Regions from separate parts of the Flexibacterium corallicola genome, predicted to be linked through region 2. Evidence: riboswitches for the same ligand, from Rfam matches in the RefSeq annotation. Region 2 holds a riboswitch; the other holds the start of a gene.
What was found. A riboswitch is a leader RNA that binds a small molecule or an ion and turns the genes downstream of it on or off. The one in region 2 is predicted to bind cobalamin.
Positions count from the first base shown of each region.

Region 1: it holds a riboswitch for cobalamin, as region 2 does, so the genes downstream of both, nrdH (glutaredoxin-like protein NrdH) here and P6574_RS12830 (ABC transporter ATP-binding protein) in region 2, are expected to answer to the same signal.

Region 1 covers NZ_JARRCW010000001.1:2,839,716-2,847,247, forward strand. Annotated here, with positions in the region: gene nrdF (class 1b ribonucleoside-diphosphate reductase subunit beta) at 1-846, opposite strand, end outside; gene nrdE (class 1b ribonucleoside-diphosphate reductase subunit alpha) at 862-3,012, opposite strand; gene nrdI (class Ib ribonucleoside-diphosphate reductase assembly flavoprotein NrdI) at 2,982-3,398, opposite strand; gene nrdH (glutaredoxin-like protein NrdH) at 3,403-3,624, opposite strand; cobalamin riboswitch at 3,726-3,920, opposite strand; gene P6574_RS12305 (calcium-binding protein) at 4,537-5,562, opposite strand; gene P6574_RS12310 (DUF2946 family protein) at 6,144-6,575, shown strand; gene P6574_RS12315 (PepSY-associated TM helix domain-containing protein) at 6,654-7,532, shown strand, end outside.
Region 2 covers NZ_JARRCW010000001.1:2,970,848-2,978,379, forward strand. Annotated here, with positions in the region: gene P6574_RS12820 (GNAT family N-acetyltransferase) at 57-683, shown strand; gene P6574_RS12825 (DUF6916 family protein) at 756-1,043, shown strand; cobalamin riboswitch at 1,467-1,673, shown strand; gene P6574_RS12830 (ABC transporter ATP-binding protein) at 1,839-2,621, shown strand; gene P6574_RS12835 (ABC transporter substrate-binding protein) at 2,633-3,571, shown strand; gene P6574_RS12840 (FecCD family ABC transporter permease) at 3,574-4,629, shown strand; partial or broken gene P6574_RS12845 (IS5/IS1182 family transposase) at 4,642-4,761, opposite strand; partial or broken gene P6574_RS12850 (IS3 family transposase) at 4,812-5,602, shown strand; gene P6574_RS12855 (hypothetical protein) at 5,630-5,752, shown strand; gene P6574_RS12860 (glutathione S-transferase family protein) at 5,974-6,627, opposite strand; gene P6574_RS12865 (SDR family oxidoreductase) at 6,749-7,366, opposite strand; gene P6574_RS12870 (SDR family NAD(P)-dependent oxidoreductase) at 7,394-7,501, opposite strand.

The DNA.
Region 1 (7,532 bases), 130 kb from region 2:
ACAGATGGTTTCAGGGAACAGACCTTCAAAGCCAAGGTTCTGCAAAGCCTTGTTGGCATTGTAATGCAAGAAGTGCTTCACATCCTCGGTTAGCCCAAGCGGATCATAAAGATCTTCAGTGTACTTGATCTCAAGATCATAAAGATCAAACAGCAGAGAAAAGGCGAAGTCTTTGATTTCCTTACGCTCAGCCTCTGGCAGGCGCTCCAGACCGCGCTGGAACTTGTAGCCGATGTAATAGCCATGCACCGCTTCATCACGAATGATCAGACGAATAAGGTCTGCCGTGTTGGTGAGCTTGGCGCGGCTAGACCAGTGCATTGGCAGGTAGAACCCTGAATAGAACAGGAAGCTCTCCAAAAACACGCTGGCAATCTTCTTCTTCAGCGGGCTGCTGGTGGCTTTATATTCATCCAGAATAATACGAGACTTGGCTTGCAGGAACTCGTTCTCTTCCGACCAGCGGAACGCATCATCCACCTCTGCCGTGCGGCACAAAGTCGAGAACACGGAGGAATAAGAGCGCGCATGCACCGCTTCCATAAACGCAATGTTGGTAAGCACCGCTTCTTCATGGGGCGTGACAGCATCCGGCATCAAAGTAGGAGCGCCAACTGTATTCTGGATCGTATCCAGAAGAGTCAGGCCAGTGAACACACGGATGGTGAGCTGCTGCTCCTCCGGCTTCAAAGAGGCCCAGCTTTGAATGTCGTTGGACAGAGGAACCTTTTCCGGCAACCAGAAATTGGATGTCAGCCGGTTCCAGATCTCCAGATCTTTTTCGTCCTGCAGGCGGTTCCAGTTAACGGCGCGCGCGACGGTCTTAGTAGCACTGTTCGTTGTCATCGTTATTCCTCAAACTTAAAGGGAGCAGGCCACGCAGCCTTCAACTTCCGTGCCTTCCAGTGCCATCTGGCGCAGGCGGATATAATAAATTGTCTTGATGCCCTTTTTCCAGGCATAAATCTGCGCCTTGTTGATGTCGCGCGTTGTGGCGGTATCAGGGAAGAACAGGGTCAAAGACAAGCCTTGGTCCACATGCTGCGTTGCCGCTGCATAGGTGTCGATCAACGCTTCCGGGCCAATCTCGTAGGCATCGCGGTAGTATTCCAGATTGTCGTTATTCATAAACGGCGCTGGGTAGTACACACGGCCAATCTTGCCCTCTTTGCGGATTTCCACTTTGGACACGATCGGGTGGATCGAGGAGGTGGAGTTATTGATGTAGCTGATTGAACCTGTTGGCGGCACAGCTTGCAGGTTGCGGTTGAACAGGCCGTCTTTCATGACAGCATCTTTCAAAGCCACCCACTCTTCACGGGTTGGAATGTGAATTCCAAACTTCTCAAAGAGGCTTGTAGCCCGCTGTGTTTCCGGCAACCAGTCCTGCTCCACGTACTTGTCGAAGAACACACCTGAGGCATACTCGGAGTTCTCAAAGCCTTTGAAGCTCGCGCCCCGCTCAATGGCCAGTGCGTTGGAGGCGCGCAGGCAATGGAACAGCACAGTGCAGAAATAGATGTTTGTAAAATCAACAGCTTCCGGGCTGCCATAATGAATGAGTTCGCGTGCGAGAAACCCGTGAAGGTTCATTTGACCAAGGCCAATGGCGTGGCTTTCTTCATTGCCACGGCGCACGGATGGCACTGAGTCAATGGAACTCATTTCAGAAACTGCAGTCAAAGACCGGATGGCTGTTTCAACAGTTCCGCCCAGATCACCACCATCCATTGCCTTGGCAATGTTCAGTGAACCCAGATTACAGGAGATATCGGCTCCCAGATGCTCATAGGACAGATCATCATTGAACAGACTCGCCTCATTCACCTGCAAGATCTCAGAGCACAGGTTCGACATATTAATGCGCCCTTCAACAGGGTTCGCTTTATTGGCTGTGTCTTCAAACAGAATATAAGGGTAACCGCTCTCGAACTGGATTTCAGCCAGTAACTGGAAGAACTCACGGGCGCGCAGTTTTGTTTTGCGGATCTGTGGGTTGTCCACCATCTCGCGGTATTTCTCGGTGACCGAGATTTCAGAGAACGGAACACCGTAGACCTTCTCAACGTCATGCGGCGAGAACAGGTACATTTCCTCGTTCTGCTTGGCCAGCTGGAACGTGATATCGGGAATAACAACACCAAGGGACAGCGTTTTAATACGGATTTTCTCATCCGCATTCTCGCGCTTGGTATCAAGGAAGCTGAGGATGTCCGGGTGATGGGCGTTCAGGTACACAGCGCCTGCACCCTGACGGGCGCCAAGCTGGTTGGCATAGCTGAAGCTATCTTCCAAAAGCTTCATCACCGGCACAATACCGGAGGACTGGTTCTCAACGCCTTTGATCGGCGCGCCAGCTTCACGCAGGTTGGTCAGCAGCAAAGCAACACCGCCGCCGCGCTTGGAAAGCTGCAGCGCAGAGTTGATGGACCGGCCAATGGATTCCATGTTGTCTTCAAGACGCAGAAGGAAACAGGAGATCAGCTCGCCGCGCTGCTTTTTACCCGCATTCAAGAATGTTGGTGTGGCTGGCTGAAACCGGTTGGAGATGGTTTCATTCATCATCTGCATGGCAAGGTTTTCATCGCCGCGCGCCAAAGCTAAGGCCACCATAACCACACGGTCTTCATAGCGCTCAAGGTAGCGCTTGCCGTCAAAGGTTTTCAGCGCGTAGCTGGTGTAAAACTTGAAGGCCCCGAGGAAGGTTGGGAAGCGGAACTTGCGGTCATAGGCGGCGATGAAGATAGATTTCACAAAGGCCGGATCATACTGGTCCAGAACCTCGGCTTCATAGTAGTTCTCGCGCACCAGATAGGAGAGCTTTTCCTCCAGCGAATGGAAGAAAACAGTATTCTGGTTTACATGCTCCAGAAAATACTGGCGTGCCGCCTGACGATCCGCGTCAAACTGAATTTTTCCCTCTGTATCGTAGAGGTTCAGCATGGCGTTCAGTGCGTGATAGTCCAGCCCCTGATAGGCGGCTACAGACTTTTCGAGAGTTGTTGTTTCCAAAATAAATCTAGTCCCTGACGAACCCGCGCAACGTCGCTGTCGGTGCCTGCAAGTTCGAACTTGTAAAGGCATGGACAGTCACATTTGGCGGCAATAACAGTGCCTGCATGGGCAAAAAATGCCCCGAAATTTCGGTTACCCGAAGCGATCACGCCCCTGAGCAAAGACCGGTTTGCTACATCATTCAAAAAAGCAATCACTTGCTTGTGCACCGCTCCCCTGCCCTCACCATCCGCATATGTGGGGGTGATAAGGACAAAGGGTTGTGTGACCTGCAGCATCTTTTGGGATGCGCGGGCCGGAATGCGCTCGGCCTCAAGACCGAGACGTTCAACAAAGCGGTGTGTATTTTCAGATGAGCTGGAGAAGTAGACGAGGCTGCTCAATTAATCAGGCGAGGCCGCCGATTTTGTCCGGGCGAAAGCCTGCCCAGTGTTGATCTCCTGCAATGACGACAGGAACCTGACGATAGCCCAGCGATTCAACTTGCGCCAGAGCATCCGCATCTTGTGTAAGGTCAATCACGTTGTAGGCAATACCTGCACTATCGAGCGCGCGCGTGGTTGCAGTACACTGCACACAGGCAGGTTTGGAATATACGGTAATGCTCATGCTTTCGTCCGCCTAGCATGGGAGAAGATCGAGACGGCAGGCTGCGGGCACAAAACTTGCGCACACCGAAGCCACAACGCTCCCGGACCCTCCGCCCGTGGTTGTCAAATTGTCTCTTGGCAGGTCTCCTGACTGCACAGCTCAAACACACCCTTCTAACCTTCCCGAAGTTTCCTTCAGTGGTACAAATAAAAGGCCGTTCACTGCTTACAGTTGCGGGGGCAGTGCCAGATTTTCACCGGCTTCCCTCTTCGCCTGCGAGTCGCCCCGCAAGAACCAAGCACACTCCATATAGTGCATCTAGATTTGAATGGGTCAATATATAGTGTGATTTACACAATTTAATACTGTGGAATTTAATGGAAAAATATGCAGCATCTGGAAAATATTTTTTAGCCGGATTGCTTTCAGATAGCCCAACCGGCCATGCGCCGCATACTTCATGCCTGCACATTTGACTTTATAAGTTTTAGCCACAGCGCTCATATCCAGCCACACCTTAGAAGTCAATTCAGGCACGCTTATTTTTGTTGGCACCGTAGCTCACCAACTCGCAAAAATACGTGTCCCCTTCTACAAATATCATGGTTCGTTACTCTCAATAAAGAAGGGGATAAAATCCACGAGCACCCCACCCGCAGGCGATCCATTTCAGCCACGATCACAAGCCTATCGCATTTGGTTCAGGAAACAGCACCTATGTGATGGGAGGAAGCGTGTTCATAGATGCAATGCTCATAAAATAACAGGGCTTTAACCCAGTCCTATAAACAGTTGCGGCACACCCAACCCAAGGCATATGCGCAAGGGAAGGGCGTGCAGCAATTCTTTGATAGTGCCGGTTTGTTTTAGCCTATTGTTTAGGCGCGTATCTTTAACCAGAAACCGGCATCCACTTTTCGGCGATACATTTTATGTGAAGATGAAGTCGCTCGCAGCAAGGTGATCAGGTGTAACACCGTCAATGATGACTGCATTACCGTCGGTATCAGTGATTGTTGTTGCTCCATGGGCGGTGGAGCCGTCCTCTGCGGTATACGCATGATCCTGATCATAAGAGATTGTCAGGTCATCCATGGAATTTACATCAGAACTGGAAAACATCAGCGTATCCGAGCCACTGTCATAGTCAGTAATCTCTGTGCTGCTTGGCTCGCAGGTATCGGAAAAGACAAATGTGTCACTCCCCGCACCTCCGGTGACGACATTATCGCCACCACCAGCATTAATGGTGTCATTCCCATCTCCACCGAAAATGAAATCGTTCCCGTTGCCTGCGGTAATTGTATCACCACCACTGCCGCCATAAATGGAATTGTCTCCATCACCTACGGTAATTGTGTTGGAACCGGTATGGGCTTCACTGGTATTGTCACTATAGCCCGCATAGATGATGTTATTCCCGTCTCCCGCAGTAATGTTATCATCGCCAAAGCCGCCAAAGATGGTGTTATTTCCATTTCCCGCATGAATTGTATCATTGTAGCTTAAAGAACTGTCGAAGGCAGAGTGATTGTCAGGGTTTTCATCCCCATAGATCGTTGCGTCAAAATTACTTTTATCACTTTTCGTTATAGTGTCGTCGCCGGTTCCACCTTCCAGAACAGCATCAACATCGTCTGCGTGGTGGGCATACTGAATATTATTGACATTAATTGTATCATCGCCAGAGCCACTATCAATATTTAACTGCAAGTCGGTGGCGTATGAACCGTGTTGCAAATTAAATTTAATGGTATCATTGCCATCGCCCAACCTTGTATTAAAGCCCGCGATCTGTGAGCTGTCATGCGTCATCTTACTCCAAGTCACATTAACGGTATCATCACCGCCACCCATATCAATGTTATAGTGAACCTGCTTGTGAGCTTCGATTCCACCACCTTTAATTGTGTAGTTATTGTCGCCATCGCCAAATGTCTTATTTTTTGTAGACATGCTTAACCTATATGCTTCTATTTCATTTAGTGTAGCCAGGACAGAGCGGGGCTGCGAGTGGAAGGTGAGCTCAACATGCTAACATTTCAAATTAACTATCATTAATATTCCAATATTTACTTAAATTTTGAAATAATATGCCGTTTAGGGAAACTTTGAAATTTGGAGTACTTACAGCGGCTTGTACAATAATAATCAAATATGTTTGATTGGAGAAACTTCAAATTTTATATCCATAATTTAATTTCTCAAGGGTAATGAGATGTTTTGAAGCGCTTCCGCGGCAGCAAATCAGGGGAAGATCCGCCATATTTCTGCCCACTTATACTAATCAGGCTTCAAGGGAACCTATAGAATTAATTATGGATACCGGCGCGGTGGCCGGTATAACCTCGCAAAGAATCTTGAATATCGTCCCGAATTAGAGCCGGAAGTCATTTTGTTCCGCGACAGGAAATTGCTGTCTACAGGTTTTACCAAAAGTATATTGAACTCAATCAAGCGTAACGCGCTCAAGAGTACGTCGCCAGTATCATCCAGTGGGCAGCTACTATTGAAACTCATTCTCAACTGACTTAGGAGTGAGTGCAGTTGGGGGAGACATGCGCATTCAATATCAACCAAAGAGCGACAAAGCAGCTCTATGGCGAAAGCTATGGGTGAGCTGGCTGTTGCTGTTTGCGCTGCTTTTGTCTTCTTTGATCCCCACAGGCATGATGCCAGGATCCAACACGGACGGAACGTTTACCGTTATACTATGCACCTCTTCCGGCCTTCGCCACATTACCATGAATAGTGATGGCAAAGAAGTTCCGCCCATTTCTGAAGAAGAGCGGAACCCCTGCATCTATTCGTCTGTCCTTGGAGCGCACGCCAGCATAAACGACCCCCTCAAGCTTTTGGTTCCCTCAGGCTTATCAGTACCGCAAGTCCATGCATTCGAGGCAATTTTCGATCAGCTGAAAACCTTGCCCGTTGGCGCAAGAGCGCCTCCAGCATCCATCACTCTTTAAAAAATCAGATCTCATTATCTTTTTACGGACAAAGCCTTGTTTCAACGCTCTGAGCCGTAAGTATTGCTGGAGTTTTTCGTGTCGAGTATCAATCACGAGTTAAATGCACTCGCCAACACACCCCTATCCGGGGATGCACGCCGATTTTATACCGCCGCATGGCGTTGGCATTTTTATGCCGGCCTGTATGTGGCCCCATTCCTGATCATACTGTCCGTCACCGGCCTTGTTATGATGTATATTGCGCTCATTGAGGGGCGCGATGGCGAGAAAATAACTGTTCCTGTTCCCCAAGGTGCTCAAGCTCTCAAAATTTCCGCGCAGACTGCAAAGGCTCTTGAAGCTGTCTCGGGAGGGAAAATCGTTGAATGGGTAAAGCCAACCACATCCGATGGTGCCTCTGTGTTTCGGGTGTCCGCAGAGGGCACAAACTACATGATTGCCATTGACCCCTTTGAAGGCACAGAAGTGAATACATGGCTTCGCAGAGATGGCTGGTATGACTTTGCAACCGATATTCATGCCACCTTACTCATTGGCACGACAGGGGACCGCCTGCTTGAGATTGCTGCAGGGTTCGGGGTGGTTCTTATTTTGACGGGCCTATACCTTTGGTGGCCAAGGCAGGAGAACGTTGCCACCGTTTTCTTTCCCACTCTTTCCTCGGGTGGGCGTAGCCTATGGAAGAACCTGCACCGAAGCGTTGGTTTTTACGTTTCAATTTTGCTTTTTCTCTTCCTGTTATCCGGCCTCTCGTGGACAGGTTTTTGGGGAGAGAAGTTTGTGCAGGCCTGGAATACGTTTCCCGCTGAAAAATGGGAGAACGTTCCCTTATCTGACGACATCCATGCATCCATGAACCACGGAGCGGTGAAAGATGTTCCTTGGTCTTTGGAACAAACGCCCCTCCCCGCCTCCGGTTCAGATGCGGGGCGCTTGGGCATAGACACAGGGATG
Region 2 (7,532 bases):
TTCGCAGCGTTGCGTTCTACCCTTGAACTATCCACCCAGTATACAAAGGTATTAATGTGAGTACTGAATTAAACCCCCTTGATGTTTCCATACGGCCAGCGAGAGCTGGTGATGAAGGAATCCTAGAACTCATCCATAGAGATGAGCGGCACTGGGAGTTTTCTTCCTTGAAAAATTTTGGGCAAGAAGAACTTTATCATAGCGTGCTGTCACAGCAGTACACTGCACAACATAACGTATACTTCAATCAATATGATTTGGCGAATTATGGTCTTATTTTGTGGTGTGAAGCCCCTGTCGGGCGCGTGTACCTTGCCGAAGATGAGCATATGTTAAAGGTACTTGACTTGTCACTTTTACAAAAATTTCAGCGCAGAGGTATCGGAACGGTTGTCATGAAAGGCATCTGCGCAAAAGCTTCAAAGCTGAAAATTCCTGTCATGCTTCATGTCCTTAATATGAATAGACCTGCCTATAAATTTTACTACAGGTTTGGATTTGAGCCAGAAACTACAGGGAGGCACCATACGTTGATGAGGTGGTATCAACCAGACTATGACGCCTTGTTACGAGGTGAATTCATATCTGCAGCTGTCAAAATCAAACGAATGAATACTTCTGTAACTTCGACACCCTTCAGGCAACAACAGGAGAGTGATCAATCAATTTCAGATTCCCAATGAAAATTGGGACGCATATGACCATGGCCAATCATAGAGATTTTCTAAACAGATATTAAAGATAGGAAAATACAGATGAAAGATGACCTTAAGTCTTTGGAATATGCCGATTTTGAAAAGCTGAAGGGCGACATTTTTTTAATTGATGGTGAGAAGGTCCAGCTAAAATTTATAGAGAAAGGGCCTCAAACACCAGCAAGATTCCGGGAGCAGTTTATACTTTTGTTTGACTGCCCAGAAGGTTTCGAAGTCAAAGGTAGGATCTCGGAGGTACAACACCCAACAATTGGAGTTCATAATCTCCTTGTTACTAAAGTCTTGGAGGGTGGAGATGAATTCAACCTACAAATTATTTTTAACTGATCGATTTTAATGGAGCGGATGCCCCTTTTCCGATATTGCTGGGCAACTAGTCCACCGGTTTCCCTTGCATCAAAATTGCGGTACCCCGAGCATCTCTTCATAAAAACAGTCCTCAAGGCTCTGATGGAATGGATGCCCCACCCGGCGAGTCTCTGCCATATTAGGCAAGAGGACTGGCAGTGAAGGCTTTTATAATCCAATTCGAAGGCATTCGGCCATAGGATATCAATCACTTTTAACGTTCGAGCGACAATAGACAAATATTGAGCCGGAGGATCTCCACTTTTCTTAGGCCACTCCAGTTTACGGCCTGCGAAGTTCTCTAGGTTTCACTATGCATCATTTTCTCCCCATTTTTACTTCCAGATTCCAAAGTATCAACCATGCACTATCTTTTTGCTCTTGCAATCTGGCTTGTCTCTAATCATTATGCGCCGCAATGGTTTTCGAGGTCAAAAGCCTCGGAATTAAAAGGGAACACGGTGCAGTTTCACGTTTTGAAACTAACTCCGTGACTGCCCCCGCAACTGTAGGCGGAGAGCAAAGCTAGATATGCCACTGGGGAACCCGGGAAGGCTGGCCGAGCAATGACCCGTAAGTCAGGAGACCTGCCATTACCTGTTACTTCAACCTGGGCGGGGCGTCCTGGAAAGAGGCCATAATGTTTGCTTTCACGAAAGCCACTTACATATCCGGTTTCTATTGCCCCCGCTACATCGACAAGGGCGTTATGAGACCTGTATTTCTTCCAGTTAAGTTTCTGAGGCGCCGCCAGTTCATACTGGAACGCATGCCATGAGCACATCAGTCTTAGTCAACAATGTTTCTTGGGCGCCTAAAAAGAGCAAAAACGAGCCGGTTTTAAAGCCACTCAGCTTTGAACTGCCAGCGGGTGAAACCCTTGGGGTTGTGGGGGCAAACGGAGCAGGAAAGTCCACATTACTGCGATTACTATACCGCTTTAACAGGCCAGCAAGTGGTCATATCAATATTGGTGATGATGACATCTGGTCGCTTCCAGCCAAAGTAGTGGCGCGGCGTGTAGCTGCAGTGTTGCAGGAACAGCCCACGGATTTCGCACTCACTGTACGCGAGATCGTCGAGCTGGGACGAACGCCTTACAGCTATGGATTAACTAGTTTATGCAAACAGGGCCAACAGGTGGTAAGCCAAACGATCCATACTTTGAATCTAGAAGGGCTCATAGACCGTTCATTTACAACCCTTTCCGGCGGTGAACGGCAACGGGTTATGGTGGCACGGGCACTGGCGCAAGAACCTGATCTGCTCATTATGGATGAGCCAACCAACCATCTGGATATTCGCCATCAGCTGGAAATCCTGCAGCTCATCGAGGAGCTGGATCTGACAATCATCACCAGTTTGCACGATTTAAATATGGCAGCGCGGGTCTGTGACCAGATCCTACTTCTTGATCGAGGGCAAATGCTTGGGTTTGGAACACCGGACCAAATCCTCTCCCCGGCCTTAGTCTCAAAAGCCTTTCAGGTGAGCACAACACGCGACCACTTGATGACCACACAACAATCTCTCCTTACGTTCGATCTATACTCATAGGAATTATTTTCATGAAAAAACTTGGTTTGACGCTGGCTGCAGCGCTGCTGTCCTCTACACCTGTATTAGCAGAGGTTACCATTAAAAGCTGTAACCGCACCGTGACATTTGATGATGTACCAAAGCGGGCTGTTTCCAACGATTCCAACCTTACAGAGATGATGCTGGCACTGCAGCTACAGGACAAGATGGCGGGATATACCGGTATTTCTGAGTGGAGAACGCTGGATGATGGGCTAACAGATAAAGTGGCAGTCCTATCGGAACTGTCCCCACAATACCCAAACAAGGAAGTGTTGATAGGGGCTGATGCGGACTTTTATTTCGCGGGCTGGAACTACGGTATGAAGGTTGGCGGCGAGGTGACACCGGAAACACTGGCCCCATTCGGTATCAAGGTCTACGAGCTGACAGAAAGCTGCATCCATATTGGCGAGAAGCAGAAGGTATCAATGGAGGACTTGTACAATGACCTTTTGAACCTTGGCCGTATCTTTGCAGTTGAAGAGCGTGCGCTTGAACTGGTGCAATCCTATCGTGATGATCTTTCTCAGTTCAAACAGGGACTAAATGCCGGCACCACGCCACTTCGCGTATTTGTTTATGACAGCGGTGAAGATACCCCCTTTACTGCTGGCCGTTATGCCATGCCCACAGCACTGATTGAGGCCGCCGGTGGCAGCAACGTGATGGATACACTAGAAAGGAGCTGGGCACGGGTAAACTGGGAGGCCGTGATCGAAGCTAACCCCGAGGTTATTGTGATAGTGAACTATGGCGAAGTAACAGCAGAGCAAAAGCGTGAGTTCATGCTCAATAACCCGGCCTTTGCCGATCTGGATGCAGTAAAGAACGACCGGTTCGTAACGCTACAATATGCAGAGGCCACACCAGGACCACGGAACATAAAAGCCATCAAAAAACTGGCAACTGCATTCTGGGGTAACTGAGTATGAGCGAAGGAACCAGTATCCCCGCAGCCCCCAAAGGGGGCACTTCTTTTGTTATGCTGCAGATCTTTTGCGCAGGGTTGGTTGCTCTGGTTCTTCCTGTTTGTCTCGCCGTTTCAGTTGGGGCGGTTTCCATTCCCATGGAGACCGTTCTGGGTGTGCTTGTTAATAAGGTTATACCGGGTGCTATTGAGCCCAGTTGGTCGAAGGGACGAGAGACCATCCTGTGGGAGATTCGCCTGCCCCGCGTTCTGCTGGCGATTATGGTCGGGGCCGGACTTTCAATCGTGGGCGCTTGCCTTCAATCCGTAACCCGCAATCCACTTGCCGACCCTCATCTGATCGGAATTTCAGCAGGTGGCGCGTTTGGGGCCGTATTGGCTTTGCTGCATACTGGTTTATTTTTTGGAGTGTTAACGGTACCTCTGCTGGCTTTTTTAGGGGCTCTTGGAGCAACTCTTCTTGTTATCGGGACCGCAAAGTTCACAAATGCCACGAGTGCTGACCGGCTGGTTCTGACTGGAGTTGCTGTTAGCTTTATTTTGATGGCAGGAGCTAACATTCTCATTTTTCTGGCAGATCCGCGCGCTACTCACACTGTGGTCTACTGGATGCTGGGCGGCTTAGGGCTGGCCCAGTGGGGGTACCTTATCTACCCCTTGGTCACCATGATAGTTTGTGGAGGTTGGCTGTGGCTACGAGCTGGTCACTTTAACGCCATGACCATGGGCGATGAAACCGCAACCACCCTTGGCATCTGCGTTGCAAAATTTCGGCTAGAGACCTTCATTATTGGGGCGTTGATTACAGGTATCATGGTAGCATTTTCGGGCATGATAGGTTTTGTTGGCCTGATGATACCTCATATTGTAAGAGCGTTTATCGGGGGCAATTATCATCGCCTCATCCCGGTCTCGGCCTTGTTTGGCGCACTTTTTTTGCTTGTCGCCGACATGGCTGCACGAACGCTGATGAAACCGGAGGACATCCCGGTTGGAGTCATCACCGGACTTGTAGGAGGAATCTTCTTCATTTGGCTTCTTAGGAAAAACAACTAGGCTCAGGACTCGTAACCAGAATATTACGGTTGCAGCAATATAGATTGCCGATTTGAATATGTTTGGGCATCGGTCGTATCCCATAGCAATACGCCTCCAGTCCTTGAGCTTTACAAACATGATGTTAAGCCTCCCCCAATGAAGTGGTCCACGTTTATGATTAGGAAAACGGAGGACTCGATATGGGAATCAAGAGACCAAAGCCAGAAGAGATTGTCGTTAAGTTGCGGCAGGTTGAAGTCCTGATGGGACAAGGGATGTCGCGCGTAGATGCAATCCGCCAGATGGGTGTTACTGAACAAACCTATTACCGTTGGAAGAAGAAGTACGGTGGCATGGGTACAGAACAACTCAAGGAACTGAAGCGGTTGCAGAAAGAAAATGAGCGGTTACGCCGTGCTGTCTCCGATCTGACACTGGATAAGCTGATCTTGAAGGAGGCTGCAAAGGGAAACTTCTAAGCCCCGCTCGTCGCCGGGCCTGCATCAATCATGTTTGTACTCAGATAAAGGTATCCGAACGGCGTGTGTGCCGCGTTCTTGGCCAGCATCGCTCCACACAGCGGCGTTTGCCGCAGGGGCGGGCTGATGAAAGCCAGCTGGTCGCGGATATGATTGAACTGGCCCGTCAATATGGTCGCTACGGTTGTCGCCGGATTGCTGCTTTGCTTCGAGAAGCGGGTTGGCAAGTGAACGACAAACGTGTCGAGCACCTTTGGAGACGAGAGGGGTTGAAGGTTCGCATGAAGCAACCGAAACAGGGACGGCTCTGGCTCAATGACGGATCCTGCGTCCGGCTGCGGCCACAGGATCGCAATCACGTGTGGTCCTATGACTTTGTCCACCATCGAACCGAAGATGGCAGGGCATTCAGAACGCTGAATATTCTGGATGAATACACGCGTGAATGCCTTGCTATTCGGGTGAAGCGAAAGCTGAACTCGAGCGCGGTCATCGATGTGCTTTCACGGCTGAGCTATTGATCTGCGCGGCTCTTGGGCATGACGGCAAACGATCTTGTAAAGATGAAGAAGCAAGGTACAACCCATGCCATGGCCCTCGCCTGCGCAGCGCTACTGGCTGGACTTAATACCTACGACCATGTGTCCAAGATTGGAGACTAAAATGACCGAGTTTTCTAAAGAAGATTGTACCAAAATTTGTACCGAAGTGGATGCGTATTGACATCTAGGGTATGTTTGTCAATGACCTTGGCCAGAAGCCTCCAGAGGAGGCAAGCGCTTTGTGCCTGAAATAAAAACTGATGGCCCTCTGCCCTCTCGTTCAAGTTAACGTGTCAACACCTTCGGTAGGAAAACACTGAGACTGAGAGGCCTTGTGTTTCTTAGACCAATTCAAATCTCTTTTCTGTTACAGCATCTGTAAATAGCTGCTCAAACTCTGGTACAACCGAGTTTTTAACAGCGTCCAATTTAAGTACAGTATCACTCCAAGCTTTGATTTTTGGAAATGTCGAGAAAATTTTCCTAGAGCCAATTTTTTCCAGAATGCTAAAGCGCATAAATGCCGGTGCGTAGGCGATATCAACCAAGGACAGAGCGTCCCCGTTATAAAAGAGAGTATCGTCCAACCGGTCCTCGATTTGTTGCAATTTGGTGTTTACTTCCCCCAGTCTCTTCTCAAAGTCTGCATGGCTTGCGGAATTCCAGAGCATATATTGAGAAACCAAAAGACTTGACCCAAATTCAATTTCCGCCCTATTTTCAGCTCTTCGCAACGTTGATTTGGGGTGTAGAGACGGCAGGTACTCCTCATCCAGATACTCCAGTATTACAGATGACTCAAAAAGAGTAGTTTCTCCAATACGTAGGAGCGGTACCTTTCCAAAAGGAGACAGAGACAAAAACCAGTCAGGCTTATTTGATAGATCAACATAGCGAATATTAAATTCGACTTGCTTCTCCAAAAGAGTAATCACTGACCGCTGAACAAACGGGCAAAGTTTGGCGCTGATCAGTTCAATGTTCTTATTTTCCATCGGGGAGGTTTCCTTTAGACGATAGCTGAGCGAAAATATGTTTCGCGCATATTATTATTCTACTCGTTTGTTGAGAAAAGCCCGCCGGCAATTTGTCTATGCCGTACGGGCCCAATCTAGCTTATCCTACTGACATGCCTCCATCGACTGCATATTCCTGTCCCTGAACATATGAAGCCTCATCGCTGGCAAGAAAGAGCGCCACATTTGCAGTTTCTTCGGGTCGCCCCAGCCGTCCTAGTGGAACACTTGCCGCGGTCTCTTTAATCATGTGTTGTATTTGTTCTTCACTCATTCCGGTCTTGTTGAGCAATGGCGTTTGTACTGGGCCCGGGCTCACTGCATTTACACGAATGCCACGAGGGGATAGTTCGGCAGAGGCTGTTCGAACCAACTGTGCAACGGCTGCCTTGCTAGCAGCGTACGCGCTCCCCATAGGCCTACCCATTTGATTTACGACTGAAGAAGTAACAATGACAGAAGCATTGTCATTTAGGGCGGGAATGCCATACTTGATTGCAAGCAACGGACCTTTAACATTGACCTCAAACATGTGATCAAAGTTTTCTACGCTGTGATGTTCCCAAGGTGCGAATTGAGCCACACCTGCGTTTAAAAACAGCACATCAATTTTTCCGTATTTGGAAGTGACCTGCTCAAAAAGAGATTGAACATCTTCTTGTTTTGACGCGTCGGATTGGATGATAGCTGCATTTTCATCCCATTTCGGATCTAGCAGCTTCTAGAGTGTCAGGATTGCGACCGGTCAATATGACTTTTGCCCCTTCTTCGCAAAACGTTTTGCGGTGGCCAGTCCGATACCAGTGGTGCCGCCAGTGATTAGTGCGAGTTTTCCTTCGAGTTTCCGTGTCATGTTACTTTCCTGCTGTGTTGATTTTTTGCAG